Regions from separate parts of the Robertmurraya sp. FSL R5-0851 genome, predicted to be linked through region 1. Evidence: riboswitches for the same ligand, from Rfam matches in the RefSeq annotation. Region 1 holds a riboswitch; each other region holds the start of a gene.
The links. A riboswitch is a leader RNA that binds a small molecule or an ion and turns the genes downstream of it on or off. The one in region 1 is predicted to bind thiamine pyrophosphate.
Positions count from the first base shown of each region.

Region 1 (4,202 bases):
CAACCAACCGATCACGATGTACTCACATTGATTGATAATGATCAACCCATAATGACTGTAGATCGAGAAGAACTAGTTTTTCCTCTTCCTAATACTCCGCATATGGACTTGCATCATCTTGATATATTAACTGCTGAACTTTCCCAACAAGTATACATAGAGCCGAAAAATGCTTATCTTGATGATTATGGAAATTTACAGCCAGAGCAGCTGGGATATCAACTGAATAAGAGATCCTTTCATACCCTATATCACTCCTATTTTTATAGTAAAGGTGCCAAAACGCTTAAAGTCCCTAAAAAACCGATTTATCCTGAGGTAGATAGTGAGTTATTGTCAAGAATACGCCAACAAGCCATCGGGTATTATGTCACATATTTCAATAGCTACAATACCTCAAGAACAAACAATATACGAAAATCGTCCGAGGCGATCAATAACTTCGTCCTATTTCCAGGTCAGACTTTTTCGTTTAATGAGGTGGTTGGTCAACGGACAAAAGAACGCGGATATATGCCAGCTCCTATTATTGTTCGAGGTGAGCTTTCCGAGGGGGTCGGCGGAGGCATTTGCCAAGTATCTTCTACACTCTTTAATGCTGTGGATCGAGCAGGGTTAAAAATCGTAAAACGATATTCCCATTCCAAACGCGTTCCTTATGTTCCTCCAGGTCGCGATGCAACAGTAAGTTGGTACGGTCCTGACTTTGTTTTTATGAATAATTATAAACATCCTATCTTGATTCGTTCCAAAGTGAGAGGTGGTTCCGTATCCATTCTTTTATATACTTCAGACGATGTGAATGTCGAACAAAATCAAGTACCAAGCATGTATCAATAAAAAACAAGGCTGTCCGATGTAAGGGAGAATCTCTCCCACTGGACAGCCATTTTTAATATAGATGAAAATACTTTGATCGAATGGAGTCTGATAACAACTCGGATACAGGAACGACCTTTATATGCTTTTGCTTAAATTCAGGCATTGACTCAGTAACACCTAATGAACATACCTTGCCCGATGTACCAACATGTCCAATCGCAACAGCGGTTCCCCTACTCTCCGCAATCCTTGCAAGAATAAGCATTTGTTTTTTCACTTGATTTACCGAACAGATATCATCAAGAAAGACATCCCTTTTAATAAAAGGTACATTCAATTCCTCAGTAATTTCCTCGAATTTTGACTTTGGACTTGTTGCACTATCAACAATGTATAACTGTTTTTCTTTTGCCACTTCAACAATCACTCGGACAATCTCCTCATTCTCAACGACGAGGGAGCCCATATGATTATTTAAGCCCATAGCATGAGGAACACTATCGATCGCATCAATGACTCTCTTTCTTACTTCTTCTTTTGATAAGTCATTGGTGATTGGCTTTGGTCCTAACCAAGAGGCCTTTCCCTTTTTTGGCTGCATGGGCAAATGTACCATGATCTCTAAACCATTTTCATATGCCCATTCTGCATGCTTTTTTGAAAGTTCATTAAATGGCATAATAGCTGCCGTTATTTGTACGTCACCTTCTAAAAAATCCTTTACACCTCCTACACCACCACCAAAATCATCAATGATAATAGCTGCCTTTTTCATTTCCTGGCCATACCCATGATGAGGAAACATTGTAAAAATGACTAGGATCATGATAAATGAAGTTTTTTTCATGAAAGCCTCCATTTGAATGTTAGTTATTTGGATAGTTTCTCACATATAGGAAAAACCATACAAAAAACTCGTCCAAAACATTGGACGAGAGTTAAATTACGATATTTTTTTTACGTTCTCTGAGGAAATCCTTTTGTGTAACAGGAATCTTGGAGAACTTGACACTAAAAGGAATAAAACAATGGAACAATAGATGGCGGCCCCAATCATGGTACCACCGTTCACACCTAGTGAAAATAAGAGTGGCGACATCCCATCCGGTGCATTTTCTCCCCAGAATAAAAATCCTGCGATAAAATGCCAAAAATAACGTGCAGCACTTCCGACGAATGTGGCAACTATGATCCATTGAAGGGCTTTCTTCTTATTTTCAGTTAGTGCAACCTGAATTTTTTTCATAAAGAAACCTGCAAATCCAATAAACGCAAAGGCAAGAAAATACTCAATGAAACCCTGTAACGGAGTTAAAATATAAGCATCACCCATAGCAATTTGTAACAGTCCCCATAAAAAGCCAGAAGCTGTTGCTGCAAGGAATCCCCATCTAAAAGCAATAATTAAAATTGGTAGCATCGCAAATGAAATAGAAATATTAGGCGATAGCTTGATCGATGGTAGAAGGTCAAGAATTAGTGCAAAAGCTGCAAAAAAAGAAGCTTCAATCATCATAATTAGTCGTTTGTTTCCCATAAAAAAATCTCCCCTTTTTCTGAAACCTCAAGGAGAGTGTAGAGAGACATGATTGCAAGAAAAATTCAGTCAGTCCACATCCCTGCGCTAGAATTATCTAACAGGTTCAAAGGGTCAGAACAAACGTTCACTCTCAGCATAACGCTCCCCTTGTGGTTTCTTCGTATGTAGTTTATTATTTCGTACTCATTATATCATATAAAATAAAATAGAAAAGCATCTAGTTGGAATTAAATATACTACAATATTAGTAGGCTAATAAGTACAGAATGTCATTTCATTCTGTTATTTTTGTACATAATAAATAGATAAACAATACTAGTTATTGATAGTTTAATATGTATAATTTATTAGAGGGATGTGGTGAGAAAATGAGGGTACAAGAGGTATTACTAGATAATAATAAAAAAAGATACATTCTTTTAGACGAGGAAGGATTGCCGGTAGTTGAGGCAGTTAGATATTTAAAATATTTGGATTCTATTGGTAGAAGCATTTTTTTAAAGTACAATACTATTAACCAATAATTCTCATTATTGTAAAAAACTATAGGAGTGTATTTTTTTTGAAAAAATATTTGTATTTCTTTCTATTTACGATTCTCTTATTCTCTTCATTTCCAAATCAATCCCAGGCAGCTTCGACAGAAGTAACATCCGTTGGTAATACTGCGACTACAGACTATGCTCCAATTAATAAAAAAACTGGTACTGGTGGAGGGGTTTCAACTTTCGGGTTAGACTTTGCTCGTGGTACAGTCTCTTGTTATTCTATTAGCAATAACGTATATTGCCCTTGGACAATTCAGGTTGGTGGTGATGTAATTTCTTATAGTAATGTAACTGTAGAAATTCAAAAAGACCATGGCTTCCTTAATGGAGGTTGGGAGCCCCATAAAACTTTACCTTTCAATTATCGAATTAATACACCAAGTTCTACTATTAGAAATGAAGGATCTACTACTCTCTCTGACGGTGCATATCGTGCCCGACTTGGAGGTACATTTACCACTGTTAAAAATGGTGTGTATGGAGCATGGGCAAACGGATGGTCATACTTCGAGGTTAAATAAATTTAAATTATAGGGACTGGAGTTGTTACCTTTGAAATGGTTAAGCGCCTTGGAAGAAAATGAAACAATACCGTCCAATATTTCGGAAGAAATTTCTGATTTTAAAATCAGGGCACTTGATAATGAAGAAACACTTGTCAAGGAATTTTCTATACTGACTCAGTTTTTTGTGTTATTAAGCGCCCAAGACGAAAACAGCATGACTTCATTGTCTCTACCTCATAGAAAAATCACAAAAAAAACATTAAGAGAAATTGTTGCACATTTTAATAGCAGAAAAGTTGTGTTAGAACATAATAAACCCGTTGAAATAATGCTCACTAAACCAAACAAAGAATCAATAGCTGAAATACGTTCGTGTAAGTTAAACCCAATAGTTAAGAGCCTTTATGGATCAATTAATAATGACTTATCCTATGAGTGGCGGCCACAAAAAGTTTATAAATTGCATCCTCAATTTATTGAAAAGTTTGAAGATGATAATTTTTATGTTGTTCTAAACTTTTTGCAGGAAACCTCTAATAATTCCCTAATTACTCTTCAACTATATGACTGGAATCTTGAAGAGTCATTAATAAAAAATTTAGCTATAAGATATTTAGCTCATAAGTGTAAAAACGTCTATTTATGGATTGATGAAACGAAAAGAATAACAACGATTCAACTTGAATTATAAAAAGGTTCTCTTTGATTCGTCAGCCCTGTTAAAGAATTAAGAGAAAAGCCGTATAACATATTAGATATATCTAATATGTTATACGGCTTATTATC
Region 1 covers NZ_JBBOOE010000001.1:2,776,843-2,781,044, forward strand. Annotated here, with positions in the region: gene MKX65_RS14235 (VanW family protein) at 1-840, shown strand, start outside; gene MKX65_RS14240 (divergent polysaccharide deacetylase family protein) at 893-1,669, opposite strand; gene thiT (energy-coupled thiamine transporter ThiT) at 1,766-2,359, opposite strand; TPP riboswitch at 2,422-2,520, opposite strand; gene MKX65_RS14250 (hypothetical protein) at 2,731-2,886, shown strand; gene MKX65_RS14255 (hypothetical protein) at 2,925-3,431, shown strand; gene MKX65_RS14260 (hypothetical protein) at 3,463-4,107, shown strand.

Region 2 (4,202 bases), 710 kb from region 1:
ATACCCAAAAGGCAAATGAATTAGCAAAATCACTTATTCTAAAAGAATCACAGCAATTAAACGCCTTACAAGATTTACGATTTTTCATGGCTGAGCGATTAAGACTCGTAAATGAGTACATGCTTGAAGGTTCTCCTCAGGCTAAGGAAAGCTTTGAAAACAATGTACACCTAAGTACCCAATTAGAAGATAGGTTATTGACTAACGTAGCTGGGAACAAAGATGAAGCTGCTGTAAAAAAGGTCATTTCCGACGGTTCCAAATGGAATGAGATGATGATGAAGGAAGCTTTCGACGTGTTTGATAACGGAGAGAAACGCCAAGCCTTACTCAATGTTGGATCTGAAAAGTTTAAAGCCGAACAAACGATGGCAAAATTAAAGGCTTTAGCAGATGAAAAAAATAAAAGTGTAGAACAGCTGGGAGAAGAAATCATTTCAAATGGAAATCAAGTTCAACTTTGGACAATGATCTTTACATTCATCGTTATTTGTATTTCCGTAATAGTTGCCATCGTATTGATGAATTCTATTCATGGCCCGATCCGTCGTTTATCAGAGAGAATTCAAGTAGTTGCAGAAGGTGATTTTAGTCACGCAGATATGAAGGTTACATCAAATGATGAAATTGGTGAGCTAACTACTACTTTCAACCGGATGGTAAAAGAACTGCGAGCCTTAATTTCCCAAGCATATGAGACAACCACCCAGGTTTCTGCCTCTGCGGAGGATTTAACAGCAAGCTCGGAGGAAACCGCACAAGGTTCAGAAAGTATTACTTTTTCCATTCAAGAGGTTGCTGCTGCCTCTCAAAAACAACTAGATAGTGTAAATGAAACCATACATACAATGAACACATTGGCTTCGATTCAAGAAACTCTCACTTTTTCATCAGAAAAACTGGAAGCTTCAGCTAATATGGTCGATGGAGTGTCTAAAAACGGAAACAAGGTCGTAGAGAATGCAATAAAGCAAATGTCACATATACATGACTCTGTAATCGAAGTGGCAGGAGTGATTGGTAACCTTGGAAGACAATCAAAGGAAATCAGTCAAATAACCAAAGTGATCACTGGTATTGCAGATCAAACGAACTTACTCGCTTTAAATGCTGCGATTGAAGCAGCACGAGCCGGGGAGCATGGGAAAGGTTTTTCTGTGGTTGCTGATGAGGTCCGGAAACTTGCCGTACAGTCAAAGAGCTCTTCTAACGAAATTATAGATCTTATTTTGAAAATCCAAACCGGTACAAATCAAGCCGTAAAAGCAATGGAAAAAAATACGCTTGAAGTAGAAAATGGGTCAATCGCTGTAAATGAAGCGGGAAGATCTTTTATACAAATCACTGACTCTATCACAGACATTCGTAAAACGATTCAGTCTATTCATCAATATGTCCAAAAAATGACGGAAAGTTCCAAATGTGTAACTGCCAATATCGAAGTGCTAACAGAAATTGCAAAGGTAAATTCGAACTCCTCTTATGCGGTTGCTGCATCTGCTGAGGCACAGTTGGCAACGATGGAGGAAATCGCTTCTTCTGTTCAGACAGTTAATGAAATGGCGATTAACTTAAAAGAAGTTTTAAGGAAATTTACGATTTAATCGGCTTCCTCCTGTTGGTACAGGGGGAACTTTTTTTACTTTTTAAATAATTTATAGTTGCGTTATGAAAAACCTTCCACTATGATGTAAATATAGTTTCATAGGAAATCTACTAGGGGGGCCCGTATGTTCGGGCTGAGAGAAAACAATTCAGTTTTCGACTCTTGGAACCTGATCTGGCTCATACCAGCGGAGGGAAGTAGTTACTGCGAAGATAAATGTTTATTGTTTCGTAACTATGCCAGGTTCTATAAGAATCTGGCTTTTTTTGTCTTGAAATCGTTTTGCTAATATGAAAGGAGCAGGGAAAAATGAGTCATGAATTTTTAACATTAATTGATAGAGTAAGAGAGCAATCACCGTTAGTTCATAATATGACGAATGTAGTAGTAACTAATTTTGTTGCTAATGGATTGTTAGCTCTTGGCGCTTCACCAGTGATGGCCTATGCCAAAGAAGAAGTAGCTGACATGGTAAGCATCGCGAATTCCCTTGTGCTCAATATCGGCACATTAAGGGAACCTGAAGTAGAAGCGATGATCATTGCTGGTCAAGCAGCGAATGAAAAAGGCGTTCCAGTCGTCCTTGACCCGGTTGGAGCTGGTGCAACACCATACCGCACAAATACTGTAAAACGACTTCTATCTGAAGTGAACATTAGCCTATTACGCGGAAATGCTGCAGAGGTAGCCAACGTAATAGGAGAAGAATGGCAAACACGCGGTGTGGATTCTGGTACAGGTGAAGGGAATATCACAGACCTTGCTCGAATGGCAGCTCAAAAATTACATATGACCGTTGTGGTTACCGGAAAAGACGATGTTGTTTCTAATGGTGAAGAATCGATTATTATTTCAAACGGGCATCCACTTCTAACAAAAGTAACTGGAACTGGTTGCTTATTTTCATCTGTCGTAGGAGCGTTTGCAAGTGTAGAAACCAATTATTTACTCGCAGCGGCAGGAGCATCAGCCTTTTATGGTGCAGTTGCTGAGCGTGCGATTTTAGCGACAGGTGACCAACATGTTGGCACTTTTCAGATGGAATTTCTTAATCAACTCATGCTCACTTCATCCTCTGATGTGGTAGACCTCGCCAAAGTCAGCATTGCAGAAGTAACATCCATATGAGGGAGCAAAAGGAAATGGATTTTCTAAAACTGTATTTTATTATGGGCAGTCAAGACTGCTTGAATCGAACACCTGAAGAGACGTTAGCTCTAGCCATTGAAGGTGGAATTACTTGTTATCAATATCGAGAAAAAGGGATCAGCACTCTCGGAGAAATTGAGAAGTACGAACTTGGAAAAAAACTGCGAGAACTCTGCGGGACACATAAGATCCCATTTATCGTCAATGATGATCTACCACTGGCTATCGCTCTTGATGCTGATGGAGTACATGTTGGCCAGGATGATGAAAATGCAAAATATGTGAGGGAGACAATAGGTCCTAAGAAAATTCTTGGTGTATCCACACACACGGTTGAAGAGGGACTTCAGGCCGTTCTAAACGGAGCTGATTACTTAGGAATTGGGCCGATGTATCCTACCATTTCAAAAGCGGATACCGAAAAGCAACAAAGCTTAGATATCTTCACTGAATTTCGTCATGCAGGAATTTCTTTGCCTCTTGTTGCGATTGGTGGAATGAATTCTACCAACGGAGAAACCGTTATGAAATCAGGAGCTAATGGCCTCGCAATCATTTCCGATATTTGTCGAGCCAGTCATATCCAAGAGCATACCAAGCTTTTACGTAGATTAGTTGATGAATTTTAGGCAAGGAGAGGTTATTCGTTATGGTAAAAAAGGCATTAACCATCGCAGGGTCAGATAGTGGTGGAGGGGCTGGTATACAGGCTGATTTGAAGACATTTCAAGAACTTGATGTATACGGAATGTCTGTGATAACAGCCGTAACTGCACAAAACACAACAGGCGTACAAGGTGTCTATAAGGTTCCTTTGGAAGGGATTCAAGAACAACTTCAATCGATTGCTGAAGATTTGCGTCCAGATGCGATCAAAACCGGAATGTTATTTAACAGTGATACCATTGATGCGGTTTCGAGATTTATAGAATTTTATGAAATGAAACATGTCGTCGTAGATCCCGTAATGATTGCAAAAGGGGGAGCATCACTTTTACAAAACGAAGCGGTTAAAGCTTTAAAAGAAAAATTACTTCCACTTGCGACCATCGTGACACCAAATATTCCAGAAGCAGAGGTGCTTACAGGAATAAAAATTGTGACAATGGATGACCGAAAACAAGTTGCTAAATTGCTCCATATCATGGGTGCAAAAACTGTCATGATCAAAGGCGGACATGATCAGGGTAGGGAAGAAATGATTGATCTTTTATATGACGGTCAACAATTTCACACCTTTAGTTCGAATCGGATTCCCACAAAAAATACTCATGGCACAGGCTGTACCTTTTCCGCTGCCATAACCGCACAACTCGCAAAAGGGAGCTCCGTTGTTCAAGCGGTGAAAGTGGCAAAAGACTTTATTCAGGCAGCCATCGAAGAAGATTTACACATCGGATCCGGCCACGGCCCAACCAATCATTGGGCATACAAACGAAACAAAGTT
Region 2 covers NZ_JBBOOE010000001.1:2,067,155-2,071,356, reverse strand. Annotated here, with positions in the region: gene MKX65_RS10445 (methyl-accepting chemotaxis protein) at 1-1,604, shown strand, start outside; TPP riboswitch at 1,709-1,819, shown strand; gene thiM (hydroxyethylthiazole kinase) at 1,916-2,734, shown strand; gene thiE (thiamine phosphate synthase) at 2,749-3,384, shown strand; gene thiD (bifunctional hydroxymethylpyrimidine kinase/phosphomethylpyrimidine kinase) at 3,405-4,202, shown strand, end outside.
Region 2: it holds a riboswitch for thiamine pyrophosphate, as region 1 does, so the genes downstream of both, thiM (hydroxyethylthiazole kinase) here and thiT (energy-coupled thiamine transporter ThiT) in region 1, are expected to answer to the same signal.

Region 3 (4,202 bases), 860 kb from region 1:
CGTAATTACGAATATCGTGCGAAATCCTCATGCTGCAAAACTTCGGTCCACACATGGAACAAAAATGGGCTGTTTTAGCTCCCTCTGCAGGTAAGGTTTCATCATGATACTCCAACGCTCGTTCTGGATCTAAAGATAGATTAAACTGATCTCTCCAGCGGAATTCGAATCTTGCTTTGGATAGAGCATCATCTCTCTTTTGTGCCCCTGGATGTCCTTTAGCTAAATCAGCCGCATGCGCCGCAATCTTATACGTGATTACCCCTTCCCTAACATCATCTCTATTAGGTAAGCCTAAATGTTCCTTTGGTGTAACATAACAAAGCATGGCCGTACCATACCAACCGATCATCGCAGCACCAATGGCCGATGTGATATGGTCATACCCAGGAGCGATATCAGTCGTTAAAGGCCCTAATGTATAAAAAGGCGCTTCCTTACAAACCTCTAATTGTTTATCCATATTTTCTTTTATCAGATGCATCGGTACATGCCCTGGCCCCTCCACCATTACCTGAACATCATGTTCCCATGCAATCTGAGTTAGTTCTCCTAATGTCTCTAGTTCTGCAAACTGTGCCTCATCATTTGCATCTGCAATAGAACCAGGACGCAAACCGTCCCCAAGGGAGAACGCAACATCATATGCCTTCATAATCTCACAGATTTCCTCGAAATGAGTATAAAGGAAATTTTCCTGGTGATGATACAAGCACCACTGAGCCATGATCGATCCACCTCTTGAAACAATGCCCGTTAATCGCTTCGCCGTTAGAGGCACGTACCTTAAAAGAACCCCGGCATGAATGGTGAAATAATCGACTCCTTGCTCCGCTTGCTCAATTAATGTGTCACGATAAACTTCCCAAGTTAAATCCTCTGCAATACCATTTACTTTTTCAAGTGCTTGATAAATAGGAACCGTACCTACTGGAACGGCAGAATTACGGATGATCCATTCTCTTGTAGTGTGAATATTTTTCCCTGTTGATAAATCCATAATCGTATCTGCGCCCCAGCGTGTAGCCCATGTCATTTTTTCCACTTCTTCCTCAATCGAAGAGGAAACAGCTGAGTTTCCGATGTTCGCATTAATCTTCACGTGAAAATTGCGTCCGATGATCATTGGTTCCATCTCTGGATGATTGATATTCGATGGAATAATAGCTCTTCCTTTTGCCACTTCCTCACGAACAAACTCTGGTTTCATATTTTCTCTAATGGCGATAAACTCCATTTCAGGAGTAATGATTCCCTTTTTTGCATAGTGAAGCTGAGTTACATTCTGACCTTTTTTCGCTCGCAACGGTTTTCGGTTGAGCCCCGGAAAGACTTTATGATTCGCTCTTGGGTCATGATCATCTTTAAATCCATTGTCTTCCGGCTTTATTTCTCTTCCTTCATATTCTTCTACATCTTCTCTTTCTCGTATCCAGTTATGTCTTAGATTAGGTAGGCCTTTGGTTATATCAACTGTAAATTGACTATCGGTGTATGGACCACTTGAATCATACACACGAACAGGTAGATTTTCCTCTTCACCAAAAGTTCCAGATGTGGGACTAAGTGCAATCTCTCGCATAGGCACTTGAATATCAGGTCTCGAACCTTCTACATATACCTTTTTACTTCCTGAAAAACTTGACATGATCGAAATGCTTTTTTCGTTTAATGAGGTTGATGCCATAGTAAATCTCTCCTTTTATATAATGTAATAAAAGGACGAGATCTAGAAAAAACGGGGGATCGAAGTAAGAAATACACAATAAAAAAGCCGGGTCCAAAAACAGACGGACCCGGCTTAATATGTAGAAGTGTAATCTAAATTAATAGATTGTTATTAACTTCCCCACGCTGGTATGATCCAGATCAGGTCCAAAGGGTCAAGAAACTTAAACGTGTCTCTCTCTCAGCCCAAACTATTGGACTCCCCTAGTTATTGCTATTCAATTCACATTTATTATACATGAAACCATAGGAAATGGAAGGGTAAATTTTCCTGAATAGTTATAAAAGACCACAATTCAGAACCACTTTATGAAAGATTCGGAAGTTATCGTATAAAGGTTACGAGTTATTCATAACTGCCCTATGAAGCCCTGATATTACATGCCTCCTACAATATTTAGCTTAGGCAAAAAAATGCGTTTTCAGGTATTGTAAAAATACAATGATGTAGTATAATATTTTTATATCGCTTCAGATATTCGGGGCATTAGCTCAGCTGGGAGAGCGCTACGCTGGCAGCGTAGAGGTCAGGGGTTCGAGCCCCCTATGCTCCATATATAAAAACCCTTGCGTAGCAAGGGTTTTTATTATTTCTTGGAATATTTAAGTTAAAAAATTTACCTAAATGTGCACAATAGAAACACTTTAGTTAACTTACGTGTTTCTATTGGGTCCTATCTTTAGCTTTAAGAAATTATCCTTTTTTATGAAAGTAAACTTATCTGGTGATATTAATGAAAAGCCAAGAACTGGAAGAGAAACTATTCAGTATTTCATAGATGGGAGAATTAAAGAGGCAGAATTTTTTGCAAAACATCATGGCCTGAGCTTGAAATTCTAAATCTGAAAACAAGGAAATTGATCGGTTTAATCACTCTAAGAAACTGGTGGCCTTTGTAAGTATTGACCCAAGTGTCTTTGAATCTGGTACATTCAAAGGTACTTTAAATTGAATTACCAAAAGTGGTTTGAGCAGACTAAGACATGCATTGTTTATGGATGTTAGGAGTGCCTTATGCGATTGTCGTAAGATGTTTGTAACTAGAGGAGATTGTTCAAGCCATTGCTTTTCAACCACTATATCAAAAGTGTCTTTAGCGTAAAGCATTACTTCCGGGAGGTGAGGGATCAGGAATCCAATAGGATACATAAGCAAGCTCTATACGTTAGAAGAATTATTGATTCATCAAAAAAGACGATGGATGATCACCGCCTTAAATGATTGTTTTATTCTTCTGCAAATTTATTTTTGAAATAAAGGTAATCTTTTATCTTGGATTTATCAATTTAAGGTTTTAAAATGACTTTTATACAATTATCGGTCCTTGTGTCAAAAACTTCGTATCCATGCTTTGCCTGGTCTAATGGGAGTACATGTGTAATTACATCACCAATATCAACCTTTCCTTCAGATATAAGATTGTAAAGAAAAGGCATATAAGGAATAACGGGGGCCTGACCTGTTTTAATGTCAACATTTCTTTGGAAAATGTCTCCTAACGGGAAACCATTATAACGTCCCCCATAAACACCAGTAATTTGGATGGTCCCAGCTTTTCGCACAGCCTGTGATGCAATGACAAGCCCACCCATTGCACCGCCATGAAGTTTCATTCCGGATGCAAGATATTCAAGAGGCGTCATCTTGCCGCTCATACCTGAACAATCAATAACGATATCTGCTCCACCTTGTGTTATCTCTCTTAAATATTCGCCAACGTTTTCATGTTCTTCAAAATTTACAGTCTCTACTTTATTGGTCCGTTTCGCATGATCAAGCCGGTATTGGAGGTAATCGACCGCAATAACACGCTCAGCACCTTTAAACCAAGCAAATTTTTGAGCAAGGAGACCTACTGGACCACATCCTAAAACGATAACAGTATCACCAGCTTTGACACCAGAGTGGTCTACACTCCAATAAGCTGTTGAGGCTGCATCTGCAAGTAACACTAACTTTTCATCTTCTACTTCGCAGTTTTCCGGTATTTTAAACGGAGTAAAGTTTCCATATGGAACACGCATATATTCAGCTTGTCCGCCAGCAAATCCACCGGTTGTTTCTGAATATCCAAAGAAACCACCCATTTCACCATGAGGGTTTGAATTATCACATTGGCTGGTTATATCATGGTTACAGTACCAGCAATGCCCGCAGCTTACATTAAAGGGAATAATTACCCGATCCCCTTTTTTCAATTTTGTTACTTCCGGTCCTACTTCTTCGACTACCCCCATCGGTTCATGGCCTATTACGTAATCAGTGGGCATATTGGGAATCATTTGATGAATCAAATGCAAATCGGATCCGCATATAGCAGAAGTTGTTATTTTTACAATGATATCATCACCATTTTTAATTTTTGGGTCTTTTACTTCTTTAACCTGGACATTTTTACTCCCCTGGTACGTGACAGCTTTCATTTTTCTCTAACCTCCCTTATTTATTAGGCGTTGCGAACATTCCAAGTCTA
Region 3 covers NZ_JBBOOE010000001.1:3,641,048-3,645,249, forward strand. Annotated here, with positions in the region: gene thiC (phosphomethylpyrimidine synthase ThiC) at 1-1,687, opposite strand, end outside; TPP riboswitch at 1,830-1,944, opposite strand; tRNA gene MKX65_RS18770 (tRNA-Ala) at 2,210-2,282, shown strand; partial or broken gene MKX65_RS27135 (transposase) at 2,571-2,771, shown strand; gene MKX65_RS18780 (zinc-dependent alcohol dehydrogenase) at 3,016-4,152, opposite strand; gene MKX65_RS18785 (spore coat protein) at 4,169-4,202, opposite strand, start outside.
Region 3: it holds a riboswitch for thiamine pyrophosphate, as region 1 does, so the genes downstream of both, thiC (phosphomethylpyrimidine synthase ThiC) here and thiT (energy-coupled thiamine transporter ThiT) in region 1, are expected to answer to the same signal.

Region 4 (4,202 bases), 1.4 Mb from region 1:
ACGGAAACTCGAGTTTCCAAAATAACTGACGTTTGGTTGCTCCTGCCATTTGCATATAATGAAAAAGCTCAGGAGCAACCTGGCGAAATCCATCCATGGCTGAAATCGTAATAGGAAAGAAACAAACCAGAGTAATAACAATTAGTTTTGGTAATAGGCCAAAGCCGAACCATATAACCAGAAGTGGAGCAAGTACAATAATAGGTATATTTTGCGATAATATAAGAAGCGGATATAAAGATTCTTTTAAAAAAGGAATATTATGTAATATAAAGGCAGTTAACAGACCTACGGTAACTCCAGAAACAAAGCCTAGTAAAATAAGCCGAATGGTGGAAGAAAGATGTACAGAAACACTGCTCCAGCCATTGATAAGTTCATTAAAAATTTGTGAGGGAGTTGGGAGCAGCCAAGTTGGAATCTCAGTGATTCTTGCAGTGAATTCCCAAACAAGGAATAAAAGGAGGAGAACAAAAGTTGGTCTCCACCCTTTTTGTAATTTTTGTATCATGAACGATATTTCTCCGTAAGAGTATCCATTGTTATACCAGTTGGCTGGTAAAGAATCTTCACCTGTGAAATAACATTACTGCTTCCCATTTCAATCATCTTTTCATTCATTTTCGTAATCACTGAAAATAGTTCCTGAAGATCACCCTCCATAGTTGTTTCTAAGGGATGAACCTCATACTTTACTCCTGACGCATCAATAACGGCTATTGCTTCATCTACGTAAGGAATCACATTTTCACCGTTTTTTGTCTTAGGGATAATTTGTATACTAACAAGTGCGTTTGCCATATGAACAACTCCTATTGTGGTAAAAATTCATTAGTAAAGGCTTTTTCTGCATCTAACTCTGATTCTAGCAACCCGTTCTCAAGCATCCAAGAAGCATAGTTTTCCCATACTTCTAAACTTTGCTCACCCCATTGGTCTGCATCGTCTTGATATTTGGTAGCAAGCCATTCCTGACTTTTCTTTACAAGCTCTGCGTCAAGTTCTGGAGCAGCTTTGATTAAGACGTCAGCGGCATCGGAAGGATTGTCGATAGCAAATTCATAGCCTTTTGAAGCGGCATTAACAAAAGCTCTTACTGTTTCAGGATCGTTGTTAATCATGTTTTCGCTAGTGGTTAAAACAGGTGTATAGTAGTCTAACTTTTCGGAGTAATCGGTTAAGTAGACCATATTAATGTCTTCTCCTCGTAATTCCGCTTCTACGCCTGTCCAACCGTAGTATATCCAAGCAAAGTCAATATCACGTTTAACAGCGGTAAAGAAGTCCGCATCGCCTATGTTTACAATATTCACCTTTTCTACATCTGCTTGTTCTTGCTTCATAAGTGAGTCGATGACGGATTCTTCAACAGGTGAACCCCAACCACCGTATGTTTTTCCCTCAAAATCTTTAGGGGATTGAATATTTTTAGATGCCGGTGATGCGAAACCAGAAGTGTTGTGTTGAATAACCGCAGCTATAGAAACAAGCGGTACTCCTTGTACTCTTGCCTGTGTAATTCCTTCTTGATAACCTACACCAAAATCAGCTTTCTCAGAAGCAACAAGTTGGTCAGCACCAGCTTCTCCAGGCATCTGAATGGTCACATCAAGACCTTCCTCTTCAAAAAAGCCCTTTTCTTTTGCAACATATAGTCCTGTGTGATTCGTATTTGGAGTCCAATCAAGAACGACAGTCACTTTTTTTAAGTCAGCGCTTGACTCCTCTTGTTCTGTTTGCTGTTCATTTGTTTCTGAACAACCTGCGAGTAATACAGAAGCTGTTATTGCAGCTATCCATTTTTTCATTACTTTCTCCTCCAATGGTATAAGTAGGAACATGACCTGGCCCCATAGACGACAAAAAGCGCCGCAGTTTTTGAACCGGGCGCATATGTTTAAACAATATGATTGTCTAAAGAATATGTTCCCTACGCTGGTTTCATCCAGATCAGGTTCAAAGGGTCAGCATCAATGGGATGCACTCTCAACCGGTCTTCATCGGTTCCCCTACAATTCTTACCTATTTAGTTTCATTTCTATCTCATTATAGCAGAAATTATTTTCTTGAAAAGGAAGAACTTTCTTGGAAAATGAACATAATGATATGTTTGTTGTTGCTTTTGTAAAGAACACATTGCAAACTTTAAACAGTCACGATAAGATTGAAGTTATGGATGAATTTGTGTAAGGAAAGAAAGGAATTTCTATAATGGCAAAAAATTTTAAAGATGATGTACAATCGCGTCGCACATTTGCGATCATTTCCCACCCAGATGCTGGGAAAACGACATTAACTGAGAAGTTATTGTTATTTGGTGGAGCCATTCGTGATGCGGGAACAGTTAAAGGAAAGAAAACGGGTAAGTTTGCTACGAGCGATTGGATGGAAATTGAAAAACAACGTGGTATTTCCGTTACGTCGAGTGTGATGCAATTTGATTATAATGACTGTCGAGTAAATATTCTTGATACACCAGGTCACCAAGACTTCAGTGAAGATACGTATCGTACTCTTACAGCTGTTGATAGTGCGGTCATGATAATCGATTCAGCAAAAGGGATTGAGGAGCAGACCTTAAAGCTATTTAAAGTATGTCGAATGAGAGGCATTCCGATTTTTACCTTTATTAATAAGCTTGATCGTCAGGGGAAATCTCCATTAGAACTTTTAGCTGAACTAGAAGAGGTTATGGGAATAGAATCATATCCGATGAACTGGCCGATTGGAATGGGGAAAGAATTTCTCGGTATATATGACCGTTTTTACAAGCGAATTGAACAATTCCGAGTAGATGAGGAAGAACGTTTTGTTGGGTTAAATGAAGATGGAGAAATAGAAGGAGATCATAAATTAAAGCAATACTCCTTATATGACCAGACGTTGGAAGAAATCATGCTATTAAATGAAGCGGGGAATGAGTTTTCTCGTGAAAGAATAGCAAATGGGGAACTAACACCTGTATTCTTTGGTAGCGCCCTAGCGAACTTTGGTGTTCAAACTTTTCTAGAAACCTATCTTCAATTTGCACCTGCACCTCAAGCACGGGAATCTACAGAAGGAAAAATCGATCCATTATCAGAGGATTTCTCAGGCTTTATTTTTAAGATTCAAGCTAATATGAATCCTGCTCATAGGGATAGAATTGCCTTTTTACGTGTATGTTCAGGAAAATTCGAAAGAGGGATGACAGTCAATATCCCACGCTTAGGAAAGTCAATGAAGCTTTCTCAATCAACACAGTTTATGGCGGATGACCGAAACACGGTTGATGAAGCGGTTAGTGGAGATATTATTGGTTTGTACGATCCAGGTACGTATCAAATTGGAGATACATTGACTGTTGGAAAAAACAACTTTCAATATGAAAAGCTTCCACAGTTTACACCTGAACTCTTTGTTCGAGTTTCAGCTAAAAACGTAATGAAGCAAAAGTCTTTTCATAAAGGAATTCAGCAACTTGTACAAGAGGGAGCCATTCAGCTCTTCCGTACGGTTCGAACAGATGATTATTTGCTAGGGGCCGTAGGTCAACTTCAATTTGAAGTGTTTGAGCATCGAATGAGAAACGAGTACAATGCTGAGGTATTAATGGAAAGATTAGGCTCAAAAATTGTCCGTTGGGTCGAAAATGAAGAAATTAACGAAAATCTTTCTAGCAGTCGAAGTCTTTTAGTAAAGGATCGCTACGATAAGAAAGTATTTCTTTTCGAAAACGACTTTGCCCTTCGCTGGTTCCAAGAAAAAAATCCAGATATTACACTTTATAATCCTATGGATGATTATCAATAAGTATAAGGGAGTCCTCAAGATTGAGGGCTTCTTTATTTTATATTCATTAGGAAGAGTGGTCTGGAAAAAAAAACTAATGTCGAAAAATGTAGGAAAAGTCTTGCATGTTCAAGTGATAATTCTTCTTTATTTCGTACAACCTATAAGTAATGAAAATTAGCTGGTGATTAGGATGAAATGTTAATGACGTTCTCCAATGTCCAGAACTTGACGGTGTTGATTGTCCTAAAACTGACGGATTCACTGTCCAAAAATGAAAGGGAAGCAGTTCACATGCTTCCCTAATGATTTACAAATCAACTTGATACGTCTCATTTTTCTTAAGGTAGAACCTAACATCATTTCGACCCGTAAGGATATACCAGTCTCTGCCCAATTCCAAGCGGCAGGAAAGAGTCTTCCCACTTCCC
Region 4 covers NZ_JBBOOE010000001.1:1,336,561-1,340,762, forward strand. Annotated here, with positions in the region: gene MKX65_RS06955 (ABC transporter permease) at 1-511, opposite strand, end outside; gene MKX65_RS06960 (thiamine-binding protein) at 508-801, opposite strand; gene MKX65_RS06965 (ABC transporter substrate-binding protein) at 813-1,808, opposite strand; TPP riboswitch at 1,911-2,021, opposite strand; gene MKX65_RS06970 (peptide chain release factor 3) at 2,212-3,792, shown strand; gene MKX65_RS06975 (DUF5348 domain-containing protein) at 4,082-4,202, opposite strand, start outside.
Region 4: it holds a riboswitch for thiamine pyrophosphate, as region 1 does, so the genes downstream of both, MKX65_RS06965 (ABC transporter substrate-binding protein) here and thiT (energy-coupled thiamine transporter ThiT) in region 1, are expected to answer to the same signal.